2 regions of the Thalassotalea coralli genome follow, and region 1 is predicted to be linked to the other one. Evidence: predicted binding sites of a transcription regulator. Region 1 holds the regulator's gene; the other holds the start of a gene.

Region 1 (10,728 bases):
CCAACAGCTGGAAATAAGCAACTTGCCGCTTTATATAACCAAGCAAGCCAAGATCTAGGCTATGGTAAAGTGGTTGGCGCCAACCCCCGCAAAGCTGGCGCTGCAGATATTTCCTTTGCAGCTAGTTATGTTGATATGGCGCTTGATGGTTTGGGGATGATGGGAACAGGTGGTCATACTCAAGATGAAACGGCTGATATGACATCGTTTTATAAAAACACAGAAAAAGCGGCTTTATTGCTTTATCGATTATCTCAAAATAAAAAAGTAACTCATTAAAAAAAGTTTAACCCCTTTTTATCTTTTAACGCGTTTAAACAGGTAAGTCAGTTGATTCTGACTGTGTGATCACACCTTGTTTCAATCGTGAAGAAAGGGGTTAATATGAAAAAATATCTTGGACCAATGGTTATAGCCGGCGGAATTACTGTTGGCTTGTTTGGTGTTATGGCGTCACTTGTTGCCAGTGATAAATACATAGAACCAATAATACTTGATGATGTGCCGATAGACTTAGTGTCAATTCCAGAGCCGAGTAAAATTAATAAAAAAATACGGGTAATGCCAGAGCCGCCCAAAATGCCGGAAGCACCTGAAATGCCAACTGAAATAGTTGAAACTACCGGTGAAGTCGGTCCGATGGGAGTGTCTGATTTCACTATTGATATTGGCAGTGCCAATGTAGGGGTTCCAACGATGGCGCCTAAAGCAGACAGTGATGCCACGCCAGTGTTTAGAGTTGACCCTAAATATCCGGTAGAAGCTGCAAATTCCGGTATATCAGGTTGGGTTAAACTAGCGTTTGACATTAATAAGCTAGGAGGAGTAGAGAACATTAAGGTGCTTGAAGCGGAACCAAAGCGCATTTTCAATCGAGCGGCGAGGCAGGCATTAAAACGTTGGAAGTATCGTCCTAAAGTAGTGGATGGGCAGCCCAAAATTCAACAGGGATTATCGGTATTATTAGAGTTTAATTTAGCGCAGTAAATTCTGGCAGCGGTTAAAGTGAAAAAATCGTTAAGGCGAAATTACGGTTTTTTTACTTAATACAAAGGCTTTAAAGGTAGTAATGTAAAAGCTAAGATCCCACGAAAACGTGGATTTAACTCGTCACACATTTTAAGCAAATAAGCGAGATAGGAATAAGATTGATTTTACCTTCTAAAATAAAAGGTTGGTTAACGGGATATATATCACCAGAGCAGGCTTTGGCTGACTTTCTTAAGTCGGGAAATCAAGACAAGCTCAGATATGTAATTGACCATTATAATCAATCAGTTCTTCACTATTTGTTGAGCTTTACCAACAAAGATCTTGCCGAAGACGTGTTACAAAATACTTGGTTAAAGGTCTTTCAAAGCTACAACAAAAAACAGCCTAAAAAACCGGTGAAACATGTTAAGGCTTGGTTGTTCACAATTGCACGAAATAGCTTAATTGACGAATTAAGAAAAGATAGACAATGGCAGGATTTAGCAGAAGAGAACATTGCTGCTCAACAGCCATCGCTATTAGAAAATCTTAGCCAAAAAGCTAGGTTAGAAAAGTTTAACGATATTCTTGAAAGGTTGCCGTTTGTGCAGCGTGAGGCTTTTATTTTTCGCCAAGAAGGTTTTTCATTGCAAGAGATTAGCGAATTAACAGGTAGTGAAATTGAAACGGTTAAAAGTCGATTACGATACGCGAAGAAGCAATTTAAAGCGGCACTAGGAGACCAAGAGTGAACCAAGACAAGTTTGACCAAGAGTTGTCTCAGCTTTATCAGCAACGCAAAGCAGAAGTGATAGCACCTGCGATAAAGCTGGAACAACCACAGAAAAAGACACGACCTTGGTCTAACCGATTGACTATTTTGTCCATCGCTGGTACATCGTCATTTGCGGTAATGGCATTGATAGCCAACTTGGTTCCCAAGCAAGCTACTATGGTAGAGGTTAAACAGCCTCTGCATGTGGAAGTTACGATTGCCGATACTGAATTAAAAGAAGTGTCAGATGGCGAGATAAAACTACCTAGCAGGGAGTCGTTACCTAAATATGAAAAACCTGAACATCCTGCCAAAGTCGCTGTAGAAAAATGGCAACCAGAGAAGCCTTTTATTCCGACTGAAAAACATGAATTATCGCTAGAGCAGGAGCATTTAGTCGTGACTGTTCCTGAGCCACAATTAGCGCCAAGTTTTAAAGTTATGCCGGACACGCGTAAATTGGCTGGCGAGGTAGGTGAAATTACCTTGAGCTACCAGATAAGTGCCAAAGGCGAAGTCATCAATATTGAAATAGAAGCATCAAACTTATCTCGTCAAGGACAACGAGTGGTAAAACGTGCATTTAAAAAGTGGCGTTTTGATCAAGCGGCTAATTCTGACCAAAGGCGCACGATTAAATTTAACTTTACCGCTCCTGAGAACAATGGCAGTTAGTGTTGTTTAAAAATAGCGGCGCTTAACTATAAGCGCCGCTGGCATAATGCAGTTCATAACTGTGGCTATATATTTCGAGAATATTGCCGAAAGGATCTTCCATGTAAATCATGCGATATGGCTTTTCTCCTGGGTAATAATAACGCGGTGCCTTCATGCGTTTTTTACCTCCCGCAGCTACAATTTTTTCAGCGAGCTCTTCTACGTTAGGGTCTTGCACACAAAAGTGAAATACGCCGGTTTTCCAGTATTCAAAGTTATTGTCAGGGTTGGTCTGGTTTTCAAATTGAAACAACTCGACGCCAATACGATCGCCTGTTGATAAGTGAGCGATACGAAATGAATTCCACCCAGCACCGAATACGTCTGTGCACATTTCGCCGATGGGGGAATCGTCCTCTTCGATAAGGGTTGGTTCCATAATTAAATACCAACCCAACACTTGCGTGTAAAACTTTACTGCTGCGTCTAGATCAGGTACTGAAATACCAATATGAGAAAACGTTCGTGGGTAAGGGGTCTGTGCCATAACTGTCTCCGAGAAATTTTTATACAAATGAATTCGGCTTACAACATGTCGATAAGCATAGTCGATAGTTTGATGTTTGAACGAATATGCGAGGGAGCAATACGGTGTATTTGATGGAAACGATCTATCTTTTCTCGTTCTAAGTAATCAGCCTTTAGATTTGATATGGAATTCAGTGCGTTGACAGTAAATAGTTGCGTTTATTTACAGCCTGTATATACTGACAGGTGAACTGTCCATTTATACAGGGAAATGCGTGTGACCGAATTAAAACCCTTAACAAATCGTCAAGAGCAGATATACGATCTGATCAAAGAAAAAATCTCTGCCACAGGTATGCCACCTACACGTGCAGAAATTGCTGACTTTTTTGGCTTTAAATCTGCAAATGCAGCTGAAGAGCATCTAAAAGCTTTAGCAAAAAAAGGCTACATTGAAATGTTGCCTGGCACGTCACGAGGCATTCGCCTAGTAGAAGAAACGCTTGAAGAAGAAGGTTTACCATTAATTGGCCGAGTTGCAGCTGGTGAGCCAATTTTGGCCGAGCAGCATGTCGAAGATCGTTATCAAATTGATGGCAATTTGTTTCATCCTGCCGCAGACTATTTACTGAAAGTAAATGGCGAGAGTATGAAAGACATTGGCATTTTAGACGGGGATTTATTAGCCGTTCATCAAACGACTGATGTACAAAATGGGCAGGTGATAGTCGCACGTGTTGAAGACGATGTTACGGTGAAGCGGTTCAAAAAAGAAGGCAATGTCGTATATCTTCATGCAGAAAACGAATCCTTTTCGCCAATAAAAGTAGATTTAACCAGTCAACACTTCAATGTTGAAGGAATTGCCGTTGGGGTGATCAGATCTGCTGATTGGATGTAAACCTCGCCAGAGTTTGTTAGTTAACGGTTGCACGATACTGAACTGAATTTGTACTGATAGTCAGTTTACTAGCAAACTCTTTATTTCTATATTTTGATCGCGTTTTAAGGACAAATCGTCGATTTACCCATCATTTCTTTTGTAATCTTACCTTAATATTTAAAATTGGTTGAAATTTGTACAATTTGTGCGCAATTAAACCAGTTTTCGTACTAACTTTTTTTAGAGTAAAAGCTTAAAAAATAAACAGGCCTCTATCCCTTTGTTTTTCTTACTTGGCCAATGTTAGAGCTTATACTCGGTTGTTAATACAGACATTTTTACTATACTGAAAAAAAATAATAATTTGACCCAGATCAATATTTAAGTAATTCTAGAACAGAAAGTGAACAATTCTAATAATAAGGCGAGCTTTCGTTTGTTTAAAATTTCGCCAAAATAAAATAAAAGTAAAACAACAAAAAATAAAAACAAAAACTAATGCAAAAAGGGCTAAGTAATACTGTGTTGCAGGGTTTTTGGTCTGTTAAGGGTAGAGGAGATGTCGAGTGAAGAGACGTAACCTAGGTTGGCTCTTGTTGGGGATGTTGCTTCCCAGTATGGCTTGGGCTCAAAGTCAGTTAAACCTTACAAGAGGTGTAACTGAAATAAGTAACGAAGTGTATGGATTACACATGTTCGTACTTTATATCTGTACCGCTATTGGTATTGTGGTATTTGGTGCGATGTTCTGGTCGATGTTTTTTCATCGTAAATCAAAGGGAGTTACTCCTGCAAAGTTTCATGAGAGTCTAAAAATAGAAATTCTCTGGACTGTTATTCCCATCGTGATTTTAGTGGCAATGGCTTGGCCTGCAACCAAAACGCTGATCGCCATGGAAAATAATGATGATTCCGAACTCACGATTCAAATTACGGGTTCTCAATGGAAGTGGCATTATAAATATTTTGGCGAAGATATAGATTTCTACTCTGTATTGACTACGCCGAAAGAACAGTTCGATAACAGAGATGGTAGTACCGCGCCAAAAGGTGAAAACTACCTGCTCGAAGTTGATAAACACCTCGTTATACCCGCCAACAAAAAAGTACGTTTCTTAATTACTTCCGACGATGTTATTCACTCATGGTGGGTACCAGCATTTGCTGTTAAGCAAGACGCAAACCCTGGCTTTATCAATGAAGCATGGGCGAATGTACCTAAACCTGGCATCTATCGAGGCCAATGTGCTGAGCTTTGTGGTAAAGACCACGGTTACATGCCAGTCGTTGTTGAAGTTAAAGAAGAAGCTGATTACCAAGCGTGGATTCAAGAACAGTATCGATTAAAAGAAGAGGCGGCTGCTGCCGAAGCAGCATCACTTAATGCGTCTGCTTCGATGGACGAATTGATGCAACTTGGTGAACAAACCTACATGGCACATTGTGCGGCTTGTCACCAACCAAACGGGCAAGGCTTACCACCAGCATTCCCTGCATTAAAAGGTAGTCCAATTGCTATTGGTGATGTTACGGCACACATCGATATCGTATATAACGGTAAAGCTGGAACAGGTATGCAAGGCTACGGCAAGCAATTAAGCCTGAAAGAAATCGCTGCAGTTGTGACATATGAGCGAAATGCATGGGGCAATAATACAGGTGATGCTGTACAAGCCTCAGATGTAAAGGCCGCGATGGGCGGTGCTGCTGCAAGCACCAGTGACCAAGTAAAAGCCGTTGGTGAAAAGGTTGCTGAAGTTGTTCAGGAAACCATTAAAGCTGAACCTGAAGATTTATCGAAAACCTATACGATGGCAGAGATGATGGCTAAAGGTGAGGCGGTATACAACAAAGTGTGTGTTGCATGTCATCAACCTACCGGTGCGGGAATGCCACCAGCGTTTCCTTCGCTAATTAATAGTCCATTAATCAAAGGTGACGTCTCTGCTCATATTGATATGGTGGTAAATGGCAGTAAGAAAAACCCTGCCATGGCTGCTTTTGGTAGCCAGTTATCTAAAACAGATATCGCAGCGGTTGTTACTTACGAGCGTAATGCTTGGGGCAACAATACCGGTGATCTTGTTCAACCAGCCGACGTAGAAGCGGCGAGTGCTAAGTAGGGAGGAAGAGTAATGTCGACTGAAGCTATTCACGACTCACATGAGCACGATCATCATGATCATAAAATGACTGGCATTAAACGCTGGTTATACACTACAAACCATAAAGATATAGGTACTATGTATTTATGGTTCTCATTCATCATGCTACTGATTGGTGGCGCCTTGGCTATGTTAATTCGTGCAGAATTATTCCAGCCAGGGTTACAATTGATGGAACCAGACTTCTTCAACCAGTTAACAACAGTACACGGTTTAATCATGGTATTTGGTGCCATAATGCCGGCTTTCACTGGTTTTGCTAACTGGATGATTCCAATGATGGTAGGTGCTCCTGATATGGCGCTACCTAGAATGAATAACTGGAGCTTCTGGATACTGCCATTTGCTTTTGCCATTTTATTGTCTTCATTCTTTATGGAATCAGGTGCACCTAACTTCGGTTGGACCTTCTATGCACCACTGTCTAGTACTTACTCAAATGGTAGTACGGCATTCTTTGTTTTCGCCGTTCATATTATGGGTGTGTCATCCATTATGGGGGCGATCAACGTTATCGTAACCATTATGAACATGCGTGCACCTGGCATGACTTATATGAAGATGCCTCTTTTCGTGTGGACGTTTTTCATCACAGCGTATCTACTGATTGCGGTAATGCCGGTATTAGCAGGTGTCGTTACTATGCTGCTTACCGATACATATTTTGGTACCAGTTTCTTTGATGCCGCAGGTGGCGGTGACCCAGTATTGTTCCAGCACATTTTCTGGTTCTTTGGACACCCTGAAGTTTACATTATGATTCTTCCTGCATTCGGTATCGTATCGACAATTATTCCAGCGTTTGCCCGTAAACCATTATTTGGTTATGCGTCTATGGTTTATGCAACAGCTTCAATCGCTTTTTTATCGTTTATTGTATGGGCTCACCATATGTTTACGACAGGGATGCCGCTGTTTGGTGAACTCTTCTTTATGTATTGCACCATGTTAATTGCTGTACCTACTGGCGTTAAGGTCTTCAACTGGGTCGCTACCATGTGGAAAGGGGCGATGACTTTTGAGATCCCAATGTTGTTCTCTATTGCCTTTGTTATCTTATTTACTATTGGTGGCTTCTCTGGCTTGATGCTGGCGTTAACCCCTGTGGATTTCCAGTACCACGATACTTATTTTGTGGTTGCTCATTTCCACTATGTATTGGTAACAGGTTCGTTATTCTCTATCTACGCAGGCGCTTACTATTGGTTACCTAAGTGGACAGGACACATGGTTAACGAAAGGTGGGGTAAAGCACATTTTTGGTGTTCACTCATTTCAGTAAATGTCTTGTTCTTCCCTATGCACTTCTTAGGTTTAGCGGGCATGCCTCGTCGTATTCCTGACTACGCATTGCAATTTGCTGACTTTAACAAATGGGTCAGTATCGGTGGCTTCGCCTTTGGCCTATCGCAACTTATTTTCTTAGTTGTAGTGATAAAGTGTATCCGTGGTGGTGAGAAAGCAGAAGCTAAACCATGGGAAGGCGCCGAAGGTTTAGAATGGACTGTGCCTAGCCCAGCGCCATATCACACCTTTGAAAAACCACCAAAGATCGATTGAGAAATCTAGGCGAGAAGGGCTATTTAAATACACCTTCTCGCACTCTATCAAGATGATCTTAAGGTAAGAATGAAAGAGGAATAACAATGACAGCGACACCAGAACAAAATGTTCAACAAACCGTTAAAAAGCTAGTGCTTGTGGTATTTGCGATGTTTGGCTTTGGTTTCGCGTTGGTGCCTCTTTACGATGTGTTTTGTGATATTACCGGATTAAATGGAAAAACTGCTGATACTGCTGCAGAAATTAACCAAGATGGCGTAGATACATCTCGCATGGTAACAGTGCAGTTTATTAGCCGTATGGCACAAGGTATCCCTTGGCAGTTTGAACCTATGATAAACGAAATTAAAGTGCATCCCGGTGAGATGAAACTCGTTAAATTTTACGCGAAAAATGAATCGTTAAAAGACATTATTGGTCAAGCTGTGCCATCAGTTTCTCCAGGTCAGGCGGCGATTTATTTTCAAAAAATAGAGTGTTTTTGTTTTAACCAACAACCGTTAAAAGCCCAAGAAGATGTTGAAATGGCATTGCAGTTTTATGTCGATGCAGAGTTACCCGCAGATATTTCAACAATAACGCTGTCGTACACCTTGTATGACATAACGGCGAAGGTTGAATCGTAAGCAATATTGCTTCGAACACAGGGGAAAGTTATGACAAACAAAGAATATGAAACTTACTATGTGCCGGCGCAAAGCCATTGGCCCATAGTTGGCGCAGTAGCGCTGTTTTTAATTGCTATCGGTGCTGGTAGCTACGTATCAACACTAAAATCAGGCGAATCTGGTATCGGTGGCTATGTATTATTGGCTGGTATCGCCATGGTTATTTACATGGTTTATGGCTGGTTTAGCAACGTAATTAACGAATCGATGGCAGGCAAGTACAGCCATCAAATGGATACCTCGTTTCGTCAAGGAATGAGTTGGTTTATCTTTTCTGAAGTGATGTTCTTCGCCGCGTTTTTCGGTGCTTTATTCTACGCTCGTACCTACTCAGTACCTTGGTTGGGTGGCGATGGAAATAATGCCATGACGTGGGAAGTATTATGGCCGGAATTTGTTGCCGAATGGCCATTGATTAAAACACCTGACGGAACAACGACTACCGCGATGGGGTGGTATGGGTTACCTTTGATAAATACCATTTTGCTATTAACTTCATCTGTTACAGCGCATTTTGCGCATGTTGCTTTAGAGAAAGACAACCGTAAGAGCTTAAAAATTTGGTTAGGGTTAACCATTTTACTAGGTGTTGTATTCTTATATCTACAAGGTGTTGAGTACTCACATGGCTATTCAGAAGAAATGCAGCTTTACTTAACCAGTGGCATTTATGGCAACACTTTCTATATGTTAACTGGGTTTCACGGTTTACATGTAACCTTAGGTACCATCATGCTTATCGTCATGTTCATTCGTATTATGAAGGGACATTTTACGCCAGATAACCACTTTGCTTTTCAGGCAACTAGCTGGTACTGGCACTTTGTTGATGTGGTTTGGGTACTACTGTTTTTCTTTGTTTATATTTTATAGGCAAATTGGTTGTAAAAAAGACACTCATACCGAGTGTCTTTTTTGTTTTTAAGGCGTTAGATGTTTCTTTCGCCGATATGCCTTTTGTTTCATTGGTTTTTAGTGAGATATAGCATTAATAAGGTCGTGGATTTGGTGTGATGATGCCAGTGGCTAGACAAACCAGCAGTATCATGACAATCAAGAAAGAAGTTAGTACGCGTCGACCAATATACTTACTCATTTTAGGTTTGTCTTTGTCCGGTTTAGTCATGATGAATAATGCTCTAAACAAGTTATAAATCATAAAAATAATTAAGCCTAAAATGATTAGTTTAATGACCACGGTAACCTCACTGTTTATTATCGTTGTTAATTTATTAGCTGAACTTGATAGCGGAAAGTAGGATGTCTTTGCTCACCGATTATTGTCGTCAACTCAATGTAGTACTCGTACTTGTTACTTTGCTTGTCTTTTCTGGATTAATCAAGCTAGGTCTATGGCAACACAATCGCGCCATTGAAAAAGAGTTGCGTTTAGAGCGTATTGCTTCCCTTCAACAACAAGGGCATTTAAGCAGCAATACGGTCGCTCGATTAATCAATAGCAACGAAGATGTTAATGATCTACCTGTGGCTCTTTCTGGGCATTTTGACGGTGAGCGGGTGTTTCTGCTCGATAACCAAGTGAATCAAGGTAAGCAAGGCTACCGGGTTCTACAGACATTCCAATCGGATTTAGGCTTAATATTGGTGAATCTCGGCTGGATCCAAGCGCCGAAACTACGAAGTGAACTGCCTGATTTTCAAGCGGTGACAGGTTTCCACCAAATAGAGGCGAATATTCGTATTATTGAGCAGGGTATTGTTTTACAAACACAAAATTATGACTCTGTTAGTTGGCCGCTCAGGGTTCAACAAATAGAGTTGGATAAATTTTCGCAGATAATTGGACAAAAATTGTTGCCCTTTGTTCTCTACTTAGATACAAAAGAAGACATAGGATTTGTAAAACAATGGCAACCTATCGTGATGCCACCACAAAAGCATCGTGGTTATTCAGTGCAATGGTTTTCGCTGGCAGCAGCTTGGCTATTACTCATGTTTAGCGCCAGTGTTCGCGCATTTCGAATTAATAAACAGAATAATAACAATAAGGTGTAGTATGTCTGACGCAGTAAATTCAAGGAATAAGCGTAATCTACTCTTGCTACTGGCAGTATTTGTATTGCCCATAGTGTTAGCAAAGTTAGCCTTACAGTTTGATTGGTTTGATAAAGGGGTAACCAATAAAGGTCAGCTAATTTCAGGCGAGCAAACCGTAGCTGAATTAGGCATAGATAGCTCTCAGTTTCCTGAGCAATGGTTGCTCATCTATCGTGTACCGGAAAATTGCGCAGAGGCTTGTCAAAACAGCCTGCTCACCGTTAACAATGCCTATCAGCTCCTAGGTAAAGAAATTCCGCGCGTTACACCTATCGCATTAACTTCTCCAAATCAGCCTCAATCTGAACAACTAAAGCACCAAAAATGGCAAGTATTATCTGAACCTTTGGATAAACATACGACTATGACTCAAGGGACGCTTATTGTTGCCGATCCTCTAGGTAACCAAGTATTACTGCACAAAGTACCTTTGGAGCAAGAAGCGCTATCACTTTTTGG
Region 2 (10,728 bases), on a different contig from region 1:
TAAGGAAAAATCGTGAGAATATTTCAGAACGTTATGCTCTGTCTTAGCCTGTTTTGCATGGCTGGAGCTTCTGCACAAGCACTTCGGGTAAAGGGGCCTCATAGTGACCGTGTACATCAAACGCAAATCAAAGCGAGTCTAGATGTTGAGACTCACCGTGTGACAGCAGACATGCAACTCACATGGAAAAATACAACAGATGTAACCCTTACCGAAATTCCATTTCATTTATATCTCAATGCATTCTCATCGCCAGACACTGTATTTATGGTAGAAAGTGAAGGTGGCAAGCTACGCAGTGATGAACGAGAAGGTGGCAGTAAAGAAAACTTTGGTTATGTTGTTGTCACTGCATTATCAAATGCTCAGGGCGAAGATATCTTGTCTAACTGGCAGATGGATAACAGTATCGCTATGTTAACCTTATCTGAGCCGCTTGCACCGGGCGAAGAACTGGTTATCAATATGTCATTTACCAGTCAGCTACCAAAAGTTTTTGCACGTAGCGGACATAATGGCGATACCTTCAACTTTGTTGCTCAGTGGTTTCCTAAGCCTGGCGTATATATTGATGGCCGTTGGGTAAATCACAGGTATCATGCTCATAGTGAGTTTTTTGCTGATTTTGGTACTTATGACGTTACCTTAACTGTACCAAACGATTACGTTGTAGGTGCGACAGGCTACTTAGCCAATAAAACTGAAAATGGCGAGCTTACATCTCATCAGTACATTGCAGAAGATGTTCACGACTTTGTTTGGACTGCAGATAGCCAATTTGCGGAAGCAAATCACAATTGGGAAGGCATCAATATTCGTCTACTTTATCAAGAGCCGTTAGACGAAAAATCAATTCAAAATCAATTTGACGCAGCTGTTGCTTCTTTCAAGTGGTTTGAAGAACACGTGGGCATGTACCCGTATTCTACTATGACATTAGTTCAGCCTCCGGAAGACGCTGGGGGAGCTGGCGGTATGGAGTATCCTACCCTAGTAACGACAATTACCGATCTTGACTATACCGATATGCAACAAGCCGCAGCGCTGGTTACTATCCACGAAATTGGTCATAACTATTGGCAGGGCATTTTTGCTTCGAACGAATTTGAAGAATCTTGGATGGACGAAGGTATTAACAGCTATACCGAAGGGCGCATAATGGAGGAAACTCTAGGGCGTAAAAATGTTGCTCAGCTTGGCAATATTGCGGTTAATTTGTCGATTACTCATCATATGAGAACAGCATCTCAGCCAACATTAGATCCGGTCAACACTAATTCTTGGAGTTACATAAATAGTGGTGCATACGGCACCAATTCATATTCAAAGCCAGCAACCATTTTAAACACGGTTGAGCGTGTTTGGGGTGTCGATAAAGTCGACCGTCTACTTAAAGCCTATTACAAAGAGTGGGCGTTTAAGCACCCAAAAACAGAAGACTTCTTAGCGGTAGCTCAAGCGATTGATGTTGAGATGGCGGCGTATTTAGACGCGGCAATTAATACCACTAAAACGGTAGATTTTACTGTCTCTAGAGTACGTAGTGAGAAAATGGATGTCGGAGGCGGTTACGCACTATCAGCTTCTGCTGATTTGGAGTTTACAGAGCCTACTGAATCAGAGAAATTTCAAAATACAGTAACTTTAGCTCATCATGGTCAATTAACCCCACCTAGTGTTGATGTACTACTCACTTATAAAGATGGTAGCAAAGAAACAAGAACCTGGTCGTTAAACCAAGGAAAGCCTTGGATAACATGGAATTTTGAATCTGACACTAAATTATCTGAAGTCATGATAGATCCAGAGTTTAAAGTGTTGTTAGACAAAGATTTGTCAAACAATATCAAACGAGAAAGTGAAGAACCAGGCCAGGCATGGCGTTGGGTAATTTCTCTTATGCAAACTATGCATAGTTCTGTTAACGCTTTATTGCCATTGTAGGAGAATATAAATGAATACATTACAACTGCTATGGCGATACAAATGGATTGCCGTTATTACACTCTTTATCGAGTTAATTATTTTTACACCGGCTCTAATTTTGATGTCTCGATTTGGCAACAAGGAAGTGACGGCCAATTTATTGATTACGCCCATTGGCTCAGCAAACTTTATGGGGGTGTTTTTTGACGCAATAAGAACCAGCCCAGGGTTTGTTTATGCTATGGCAGCGTTTATCGTCACAATTCCGACCTTATTCCTATTTAAGCTGGCGCTAGCAGCAGGAACAATGGCTAGCATGCACGAAAATAAGTGGTCAATATCTTCATGGCTTAGCCTTGCGGGCGAGCATTTTTTAAGGTCTCTTGGTTTATTACTTCGTTGGTTAGTGGTACCGCTTATTTTATGTGGTATAGCGGTACTCTTAATGAAGGTTTTCTCGGTTGAGTCAACTAAAATTAAGTTAAGCGTTTTAGCATTTACGTGGTTTGTAGCGCTTTCATGGCTGTTTTTATCACTAAATGGTATTACTCAAAAAGAGCGTTGGTCGCTTAAAAATGGTGCGGTTGTGCTATATAAAAATGTGGGTAAAGTAGCCGTTACTCTCGTTGTATTTGCTCTGTTAATTGCTGCGGTCGAGTTTTTAAATGTGCAAATGTTTAGCGCAAATATTAGCCCTGATACAAGTTTCACCTTTGGTGTAATAGGCGCATTTACAATTGCGCTTATCATGCGCTTTACCATTTTGTATTGGCAAGCTGCACACGTAACAATATGGAAAACGCATAGAGAAAATCAATAAAACGTTTTGCTTTAAAGTTTACCAAAAGTAATAAAGCCCCAAATTATTGGGGCTTTATTACTTTTTACCATTTAGCAGTTTTCATATTTCCAGTTTCGACCTTTTCCTTCACTTACCCATTCAATCGTGGTCGCTAGACGCTTTTCTCTGGTCGCTTCTCGTTTAGCTGATGTAATCCATTCGATATAATCCTTTTGTTTGGTATAACTAAAACTTTCAAAATGCTGTTTTGCCAGTGGGTTTTTGGCTAGCGCCTTGGCCAAGTCATCGGGAACAACTAGCGTGGACTTATCTTTACGGGTTACTTTCTTTTTAGGCTTTTCTGTGGAGCTATTATAAGCAATTGCTCTTTGAATAAAGGATATGACTGCTTCATCACTCGGTAACTCGTCAACCGATTTTAGTTTTAATGAAGCTAAGTTTTGACCATCGCTTTTGTCAAAAAGGTTTTCAAGATCTTCGATATGCTTACCTTCAAAAAAAGAAAAGTTTACATGGGCTTTAAAAGCAGCCATTGCACAGACTAAACCGTGCTTGGAGAAACAAGGTTGGTTCCATTTTATCGCTTCTTCAATGCTGGGATCGGCTCGATGAATAAGTTTTCTCAATTTATTGAGAATGTCTTGGGCAAAGGCTGGCTTTTCGGCAATGTATTGATCAATTTTCTCTATGTGCATAGGCGTGCCTGTTCAATATTGTGCTTCATTAAAATCTAAGTTTCGTTATTTATTTAGTCTAGTTTACAACTTTTTCTCTTGTTCCATCGACATTAATAGTAGTGAATCAATACTGATAAAATTAAAAGGACAATATTATGGTGTTTTCTTTGTTTTCTAATTTAACAAAAGTCAAACTACATAAACCAAATTCAATTGTTAAAGCTGTATTTACAAGCGTTCTTGTAATCGCATCACAGCCAACTCTTGCTCATAATAGTTATGATGATTTAGATGTAAACGAGCAGATTGTCGATATCATTGCTCACGGTAGTTTGATACAAGTGAAGCAACTCATTGCTGAAGGTTTAGATGTAAATCAAGATTTGAATAACGATGGTACGCCGCTAATTATTGCTGCGCAAAATGGCAATAAGCAAGCGATAGAATATTTGATCAGCGTGGGGGCCGATGTAAACCTAAAAAGCGAAACCGATGGAAGCCCATTGATTGCTGCTGCTTTAACTAATAATTTGGCACTTGTTGAGTACTTTTATGAACGAGGAGCTGACATAGATGCGATTACCGAGCATGACGAAACAGCGTTAATTAGCGCATCTCATTCTGGCCATTTTAAGGTTGTTAGATATCTGGTAGAGAAGGGAGCTGATGTAAACCTCGCCGTTGAAGCTAACACGCTAAGAGGCACTGAGCTACGAAGTCCATTACGTAGCGCTAAAACAAGAGAAATAAGAGAATACCTAATAGCGCAAGGTGCGAATAAGTAATGCAAGGCTAAAGGTAGGTATTAGCTTATAACTGCATACACAGTTGTTGCTATTTAGGTAAGCTCGTAAATGCCTCATTTGTGCTAAAGCATAGATATTTCACAGAGGTGGTTTAATTCGATATAGCGAAGCTAAAATTTGACGTAAAAAAAGCAGCCTTTAGCTGCTTTTTTCGTGAATTTACTAAACGAAATTTAGTCGTTAACCATAGGTACGTAAAAAGAGTCTTTCAATTCAAAGTCTCCTTCAGCTTTTACAACCTTGTCGTTCTCAAAGGTAATGATGAACTTCTTATTTCTATCGAATGATGAATCTCTACCTGATTTAAAGCTATATAGGTAATGCCAGATATCATCATTAAAAGCATCTACTACTACAGGGTTACCAAGAATAAATTTAACCTGATCTTTAGTCATACCTATTTGTAACTTATCGATATCTCTTTGTTCCAGAAAGTTTCCTTGCGGGATATCCATACGGTAAACCCAGCTTGAACAAGCGGTAAGCGATAATACAAAGACCAGCGATAAAACTCTTAACAACATAACCTAGCAGTCATCCTTAAAATAAAGTGAGTGGGGATAATAACTAAGCAAGCTAACAGTTACAAAGGATTTCTTTGTCGTTTGTTGAAAACATGTCCAATCTTAAACAAATTTTGTTAAAAAACTTTTTGTTTAACTATTCGGCACGTCTTTCAAACTACTTTAAACTAATTAGCTTGCCAGTAATTCCTCGGCATTTGCTAGGCTTGAGTCAGTAATTGTGTCTCCTGCAAGCAGTCTAGCGATCTCTTTGACACGTGCTGGCTGACTAAGTTCAGTTACTGTGGTTTCTGTATGTTCGCCATCGGTAAGTTTGGCGACAAATAATTGCTGATGTCCTTTACTAGCGACTTGCGGTAAGTGGGTCACACAAATAACTTGTGTATTACCGGCAAGTTGTTGAAGTTTAGTGCCTACCATAGCTGCGGTAGGGCCACTTATACCAACATCGACTTCATCGAAAATCAAACTAGGCGTAGTTACTTTTGCAGAAAGGATTACTTGCATTGCTAAACTTATACGAGATAACTCACCGCCAGAGGCTATTTTGTTTAATGGACCTGGCACTTGTCCTGGATTTAAACTTACTAAAAATTGAACGTCGTCAGCACCTGCACTTGTAGCGTTCTTTGCTACGTCAGTAATGACGTCTATTGAAAATTGACCATGCTCCATATTCAGGGCTTTAAGACTTTTAGTAATTTCCTTGGATAATTTTGTTGCTGATGTTTCGCGCGCTTTTGTTAGATCATGTGCAGCCAGTTTATACTGCTCAAAGGTTTTATCTATTTCACTGTCTATATGACTTAGTCTGTCTTCATCTGTTTTTAGCAAGCTAAGTTCTTGAGCCAGTTTCCCATGAAAGCTCGCTAATTCTTCTGGTGCTACTTGGTGCTTTTTAGCAAGTTGAATAGCGTTAGAGTATCTATCGTCTATTAATTGAAAACTTTGCGGGTCTAATTCTAAGCGCTCTTGGTATAGTCTTAGTTCATCGCTCGCATCTTCTATATGCACTAGAGCTTCATTTAACTGATCGTTAAGAGGCGATAATTGTTGGTCGAGCTCTGCTAAACTAGCCACTTGCTCAAGCGCTTTACGCAATGAGTCGGCAATATTAAATTGCTCGTTTTCAGTTAAAAGATGAGTGCTTTGCAACGCAGCATCGAGTAAAAACTGACTATTACTAAATTTTTTATAGTCGTTTTCAAGCTGTTCGAATTCACCTTCAGCGAGAGCAAACTCATCCAGTTCATTCACCTGATAAGCGAGCAATTGTTGTTGAGCTTCACGCTGTTGTTGTTGCTCAAACAATTGATCACGTTCCTTTTTCAAACTTTTCCATTGGCTAAAATGAAAGCGAACAGCAGCTAATAAGTCTTCATGGCGACCAAATTCATCGAGCATCTCACGTTGACGGCTGGCTTTGGTGATTAGTTGATGATCGTGTTGTCCATGAATATTTATCAGTAATTGACCAAGTTCTTTCAGTTGCGCTAACGGAACAGGTGTACCATTTATATAAGATTTTGAACGGCCTTCTGCTGAAATCACCCGACGTAAAATACAGCTGTCAGCATCTTCTAAGTCTTGGTTATTCAACCATGCCATGGCGGATAAGTTGTTTTTAAGCTCAAAGGTGGCAACTAACTCAGCTTTATTGCAGTTTGGCCTTACTACGTTTGTACCAGCTCTGTCACCTAAACATAAACCAAGAGCATCTATAGCAATAGATTTACCAGCACCGGTTTCACCTGTGATGGTGGTCATGCCGGTTTTCCAGTCAATTTCTAGCGATTTAACAATAGCGAAGTTTTGAATAGTCAGTTGCGTTAACATAATGTTCAAAATACTGTATAAAGATATAGTGATAATTTATACAGTATTTTTTAGAGGTGCAACTTTTTTTTGATGAAAAGTTAAACGAATTTAATTTATTGAAAGCTTATTACGGTGAAAATGCCTGATTAATAAAGCTTATTACCCCAACTTAATTTTTGACGAAGTACATTAAAGTAGTCGTGATCCAATGGATGAATAAGTCGGATTGAGCAATCGCTTTTGCGAATGATAACTTCATCACCTGGCATAACGGCGAGAATAACATGGCCATCGCAGCTTACTTGTAGGTTTTCATAGTTTTCGTTGGCCAGAATAAGTTTAATTTCACTGTTACCGTCTACCACGATTGGGCGACTAGTCAGTGTATGAGGGAACATTGGTACCAATGATAGTGCGTTCAAATTTGGCGTTAAAATAGGGCCGCCTGCCGACATAGAATAAGCGGTTGAGCCTGTAGGAGTCGAAACAATTAAACCGTCTGAACGCTGGCTAAACATGAAGCTACCGTCTATGTATACTTCAAATTCAATCATGCTCGCGACTTTACCGGCATGAAGTACTGCTTCGTTTACCGCACTATTAGAGCTTTTTAATTTGCCATGACGATATACTTCCGCTTCGATTATAAAGCGTTGTTCAGAGCGAGATTCACCAGCAAGTATCTTTTCTAATGGTTCTATTAACTCGTTAGGCGATAAATCAGTAAGAAATCCTAAATTACCTCGGTTAACACCAATAACGCCTATGTTATAACAGGAAAGTACACGGGCTGCGCCAAGCATATAGCCGTCGCCACCAACCACGATGGCGAGATCAGCAAGTTCACCAATTTCTACTAGGTTGTGGCACTGTTCTAGCTCTATAGATAAAGAAGATGCCACTGAGCTTTCAACCAATACGCGATAGCCTTGCTCAATTAAAAACTGATAAAGGGTTTCAATAGTTGCCTTGGCGCCTTCATGCTTTGGCTTACCAATTAGGCCTATGGTGTTGTATAGCTTAGTCATTTCATTATTTTCGGTGTTCAGAATGTCGCAAGTTTCGCGTCATTTTTATTGCTTGTAAAGCATACTTTTTCATAATTATGAACAATTGTGCTTGATTCGACAAATTCTAGCCCCATAATTAGCATCATTGTCTATAGTATCCAGTTAGAAAGAGTTATTTTGGAGCTGTTTCATGTCTAACGAATCACACGAAAATAAAACTGCTGAAGAAATCGCAGCAGAAGAAATTATAAAAGAAGCTGAAGAGCAAGTTGAAGAGCAGCACGACCATGCTCATGAAGTTATCTCTGAAGAACAAGAAAAAATTAACGAATTAGAATTAGCGTTAGCTGCGGCGCAAGCAACCGTTGCTGACCAAAAAGATTCAGTTATTCGCGCAAAAGCTGAAGTTGACAACATTCGTCGCCGCAGTGCGCAAGATGTTGAAAAAGCACGTAAGTTTGCTTTAGAAAAGTTCGCTGGCGAAATGCTAACTACCGTTGACAACCTTGAGCGTGCTTTACAAAGCATCGATAAAGAAGATGAAGCGCAAAAAGCTATGCTTGAAGGCATTGAGTTAACGTACCAAGGCTTACTTTCTTCTTTAGAAAAGTCTGGCGTTACTGCGGTAGACCCGCAAGACCAACCGTTCAACCCTGAATTACATCAAGCCATGTCAATGCAAGAAGTTGAAGGTGTAGCACCTAATACTGTTATTGCAGTGATGCAAAAAGGTTACGAGTTAAATGGACGTTTAATTCGCCCTGCAATGGTGATGGTGTCAAAAGCGAGCAGTGTTGATACACAAGCATAAGCTTTAACAGCTTAATCCGCTTTAAAACAATCTGAAAAGTCAGGCAAATGCCTGGCTTTTTTGTTTCTGGCACGCAACTTTTCTGGTCTCGACCGGAAAAATGCAAAAAAATTGTCACAAAAATCAGTTTTTTTCACATTTTGTGGTTGAAAACGTTTTTTCAGCCCCCACTAATTGGTTCAACAAAGAAATTAATTGTATTGATAGAATTCGGAGATCCTTAAGATGGGCAAAATTATCGGTATTGACCTAGGGACAACTAACTCATGTGTAGCTGTTCTAGACGGTGAAAGTGTACGTGTTATTGAAAACGCGGAAGGCGATCGTACTACTCCTTCAATTATCGCTTATACAGACGAAGGTGAGACACTTGTTGGTCAACCTGCAAAACGTCAAGCGGTAACAAACCCTAAAAACACATTATTCGCAATCAAGCGTTTAATTGGTCGTCGCTTTGAAGACAAAGAAGTTCAGCGTGACATCGACATCATGCCATTCGGTATTGCTAAAGCAGACAATGGTGATGCATGGGTTGAAGCGAAAGGCGAAAAAATGGCGCCACCACAAGTTTCAGCTGAAGTTCTGAAGAAAATGAAGAAAACAGCAGAAGACTTCTTAGGTGAAACAGTTTCTGAAGCAGTAATTACTGTTCCTGCTTACTTTAACGATTCACAACGTCAAGCAACTAAAGATGCGGGTCGTATCGCTGGTTTAGAAGTTAAGCGTATTATCAACGAGCCAACTGCTGCTGCTCTTGCTTACGGCATGGACAAGCAACAAGGCGATAAAGTAGTTGCTGTATATGACTTAGGTGGTGGTACATTCGATATCTCAATTATCGAGATTGATGAAGTTGAAGGCGAGCACACGTTTGAAGTACTTGCGACTAACGGTGACACGCACTTAGGTGGTGAAGATTTCGATAACCGTTTAATTAACTACTTAGTAGACGAGTTTAAGAAAGACCAAGGTCTTGACCTTAAAACTGACCCATTAGCGATGCAACGTGTTAAAGAAGCTGCTGAAAAAGCAAAATGTGAGCTTTCTTCAGCACAACAAACTGACGTAAACCTTCCTTACGTTACTGCTGACGCGACTGGTCCTAAGCACATGAACATCAAAGTGACTCGCGCTAAGTTAGAGTCATTAGTTGAAGACATGGTTAAAGCGACGCTTGAGCCGTTAAAAACTGCACTAGCTGATGCAGACCTTTCAACTTCAGACGTTTCTGACGTTATTTTAGTTGGTGGTCAAACACGTATGCCACTTGTACAACAAGTAGTAACTGACTTCTTCGGCAAAGAGCCTCGTAAAGACGTTAACCCTGATGAAGCAGTAGCTTCTGGTGCAGCTGTACAAGCAGGTGTATTAGCAGGTGACGTAACAGACGTTCTTTTACTAGACGTTACTCCATTATCTCTAGGTATTGAGACAATGGGTGGTGTGATGACTAAAGTTATCGACAAGAACACTACGATTCCTACAAAGCAATCGCAAACGTTCTCAACAGCTGAAGATAACCAAGCTGCGGTAACTGTTCACGTATTACAAGGTGAGCGTAAGCAAGCAAGTGCTAACAAATCTCTTGGTCAGTTTAACCTAGAAGGTATTGATGCTGCTCCTCGTGGTATGCCTCAAATCGAAGTAACTTTCGATATTGATGCTGACGGTATCTTACATGTGTCTGCTAAAGACAAGAACACAGGTAAAGAGCAAAAGATCACGATCAAAGCATCTTCTGGTTTATCGGATGACGAAGTAGAACAAATGGTACGCGACGCGGAAGCGAATGCTGATGCTGATGCTAAGTTCGAAGAGTTAGTGACTGCGCGTAACCAAGCTGATGGCATGATTCACGCAACTAAGACTCAAATTACTGAAGCAGGTGACGACTTACCAGCTGAAGACAAAGAGAAAATCGAAGCGGCAATTGCTGAACTAGAAGAAGCAATTAAAGGCGACGACAAAGAAGCTATCGATGCTAAGCAACAAGCATTAATTGAAGCATCTGCTAAGTTAATGGAAATTGCTCAAGCGAAAGCTCAAGCGCAAGGCGGTGCAGGTGCACAACCAGGTGCTGATGCTGGTCAAGCTCAAGATGCTGGCGCGCAACCAGCGGACGACGTAGTTGACGCAGAGTTCGAGGAAGTTAAAGACGATAAGTAATTTTGTTCGATTGTTTGAGTGCTTTCACTCGATGTCGGTGTTGAAAGTGCTCACATACATTTGTATGCTGCGCGCTTTCGCCTAGACCTAGAGCGAAATCACAACAAACAATCAAAACAAAAAATCGTTGTTTAATGAGATAAAGCGTCGTCATTCGACGCTTTATGATTTTAAGAAGATATAGATTT

Evidence for each region. The regulator LexA, encoded in region 1, represses DNA repair genes until DNA is damaged. The targets are predictions, from matches to a motif close to TACTGTATNNNNATACAGTA.
Region 2: a site for LexA is predicted at 6,583-6,602, ahead of recN (DNA repair protein RecN). Genes of this name have one in related genera too.

The regions. Positions count from the first base shown of each region.
Region 1 is NZ_JBVVBK010000008.1:128,731-139,458, reverse strand. Features, by position in the region: gene ACOB80_RS18825 (M20/M25/M40 family metallo-hydrolase) at 1-279, shown strand, start outside; gene ACOB80_RS18820 (energy transducer TonB) at 385-987, shown strand; gene ACOB80_RS18815 (RNA polymerase sigma factor) at 1,149-1,724, shown strand; gene ACOB80_RS18810 (energy transducer TonB family protein) at 1,721-2,422, shown strand; gene ACOB80_RS18805 (lactoylglutathione lyase family protein) at 2,445-2,951, opposite strand; gene lexA (transcriptional repressor LexA) at 3,210-3,833, shown strand; gene coxB (cytochrome c oxidase subunit II) at 4,418-5,938, shown strand; gene ctaD (cytochrome c oxidase subunit I) at 5,951-7,540, shown strand; gene ACOB80_RS18785 (cytochrome c oxidase assembly protein) at 7,627-8,169, shown strand; gene ACOB80_RS18780 (cytochrome c oxidase subunit 3) at 8,200-9,084, shown strand; gene ACOB80_RS18775 (DUF2909 domain-containing protein) at 9,200-9,409, opposite strand; gene ACOB80_RS18770 (SURF1 family protein) at 9,472-10,227, shown strand; gene ACOB80_RS18765 (redox-active disulfide-containing membrane protein) at 10,229-10,728, shown strand, end outside.
Region 2 is NZ_JBVVBK010000004.1:361,876-372,603, forward strand. Features, by position in the region: gene ACOB80_RS12615 (M1 family metallopeptidase) at 13-1,944, shown strand; gene ACOB80_RS12620 (hypothetical protein) at 1,955-2,746, shown strand; gene ACOB80_RS12625 (YdeI/OmpD-associated family protein) at 2,818-3,423, opposite strand; gene ACOB80_RS12630 (ankyrin repeat domain-containing protein) at 3,561-4,190, shown strand; gene ACOB80_RS12635 (outer membrane protein assembly factor BamE) at 4,385-4,735, opposite strand; gene recN (DNA repair protein RecN) at 4,907-6,571, opposite strand; gene nadK (NAD(+) kinase) at 6,700-7,581, opposite strand; gene grpE (nucleotide exchange factor GrpE) at 7,754-8,374, shown strand; gene dnaK (molecular chaperone DnaK) at 8,600-10,540, shown strand.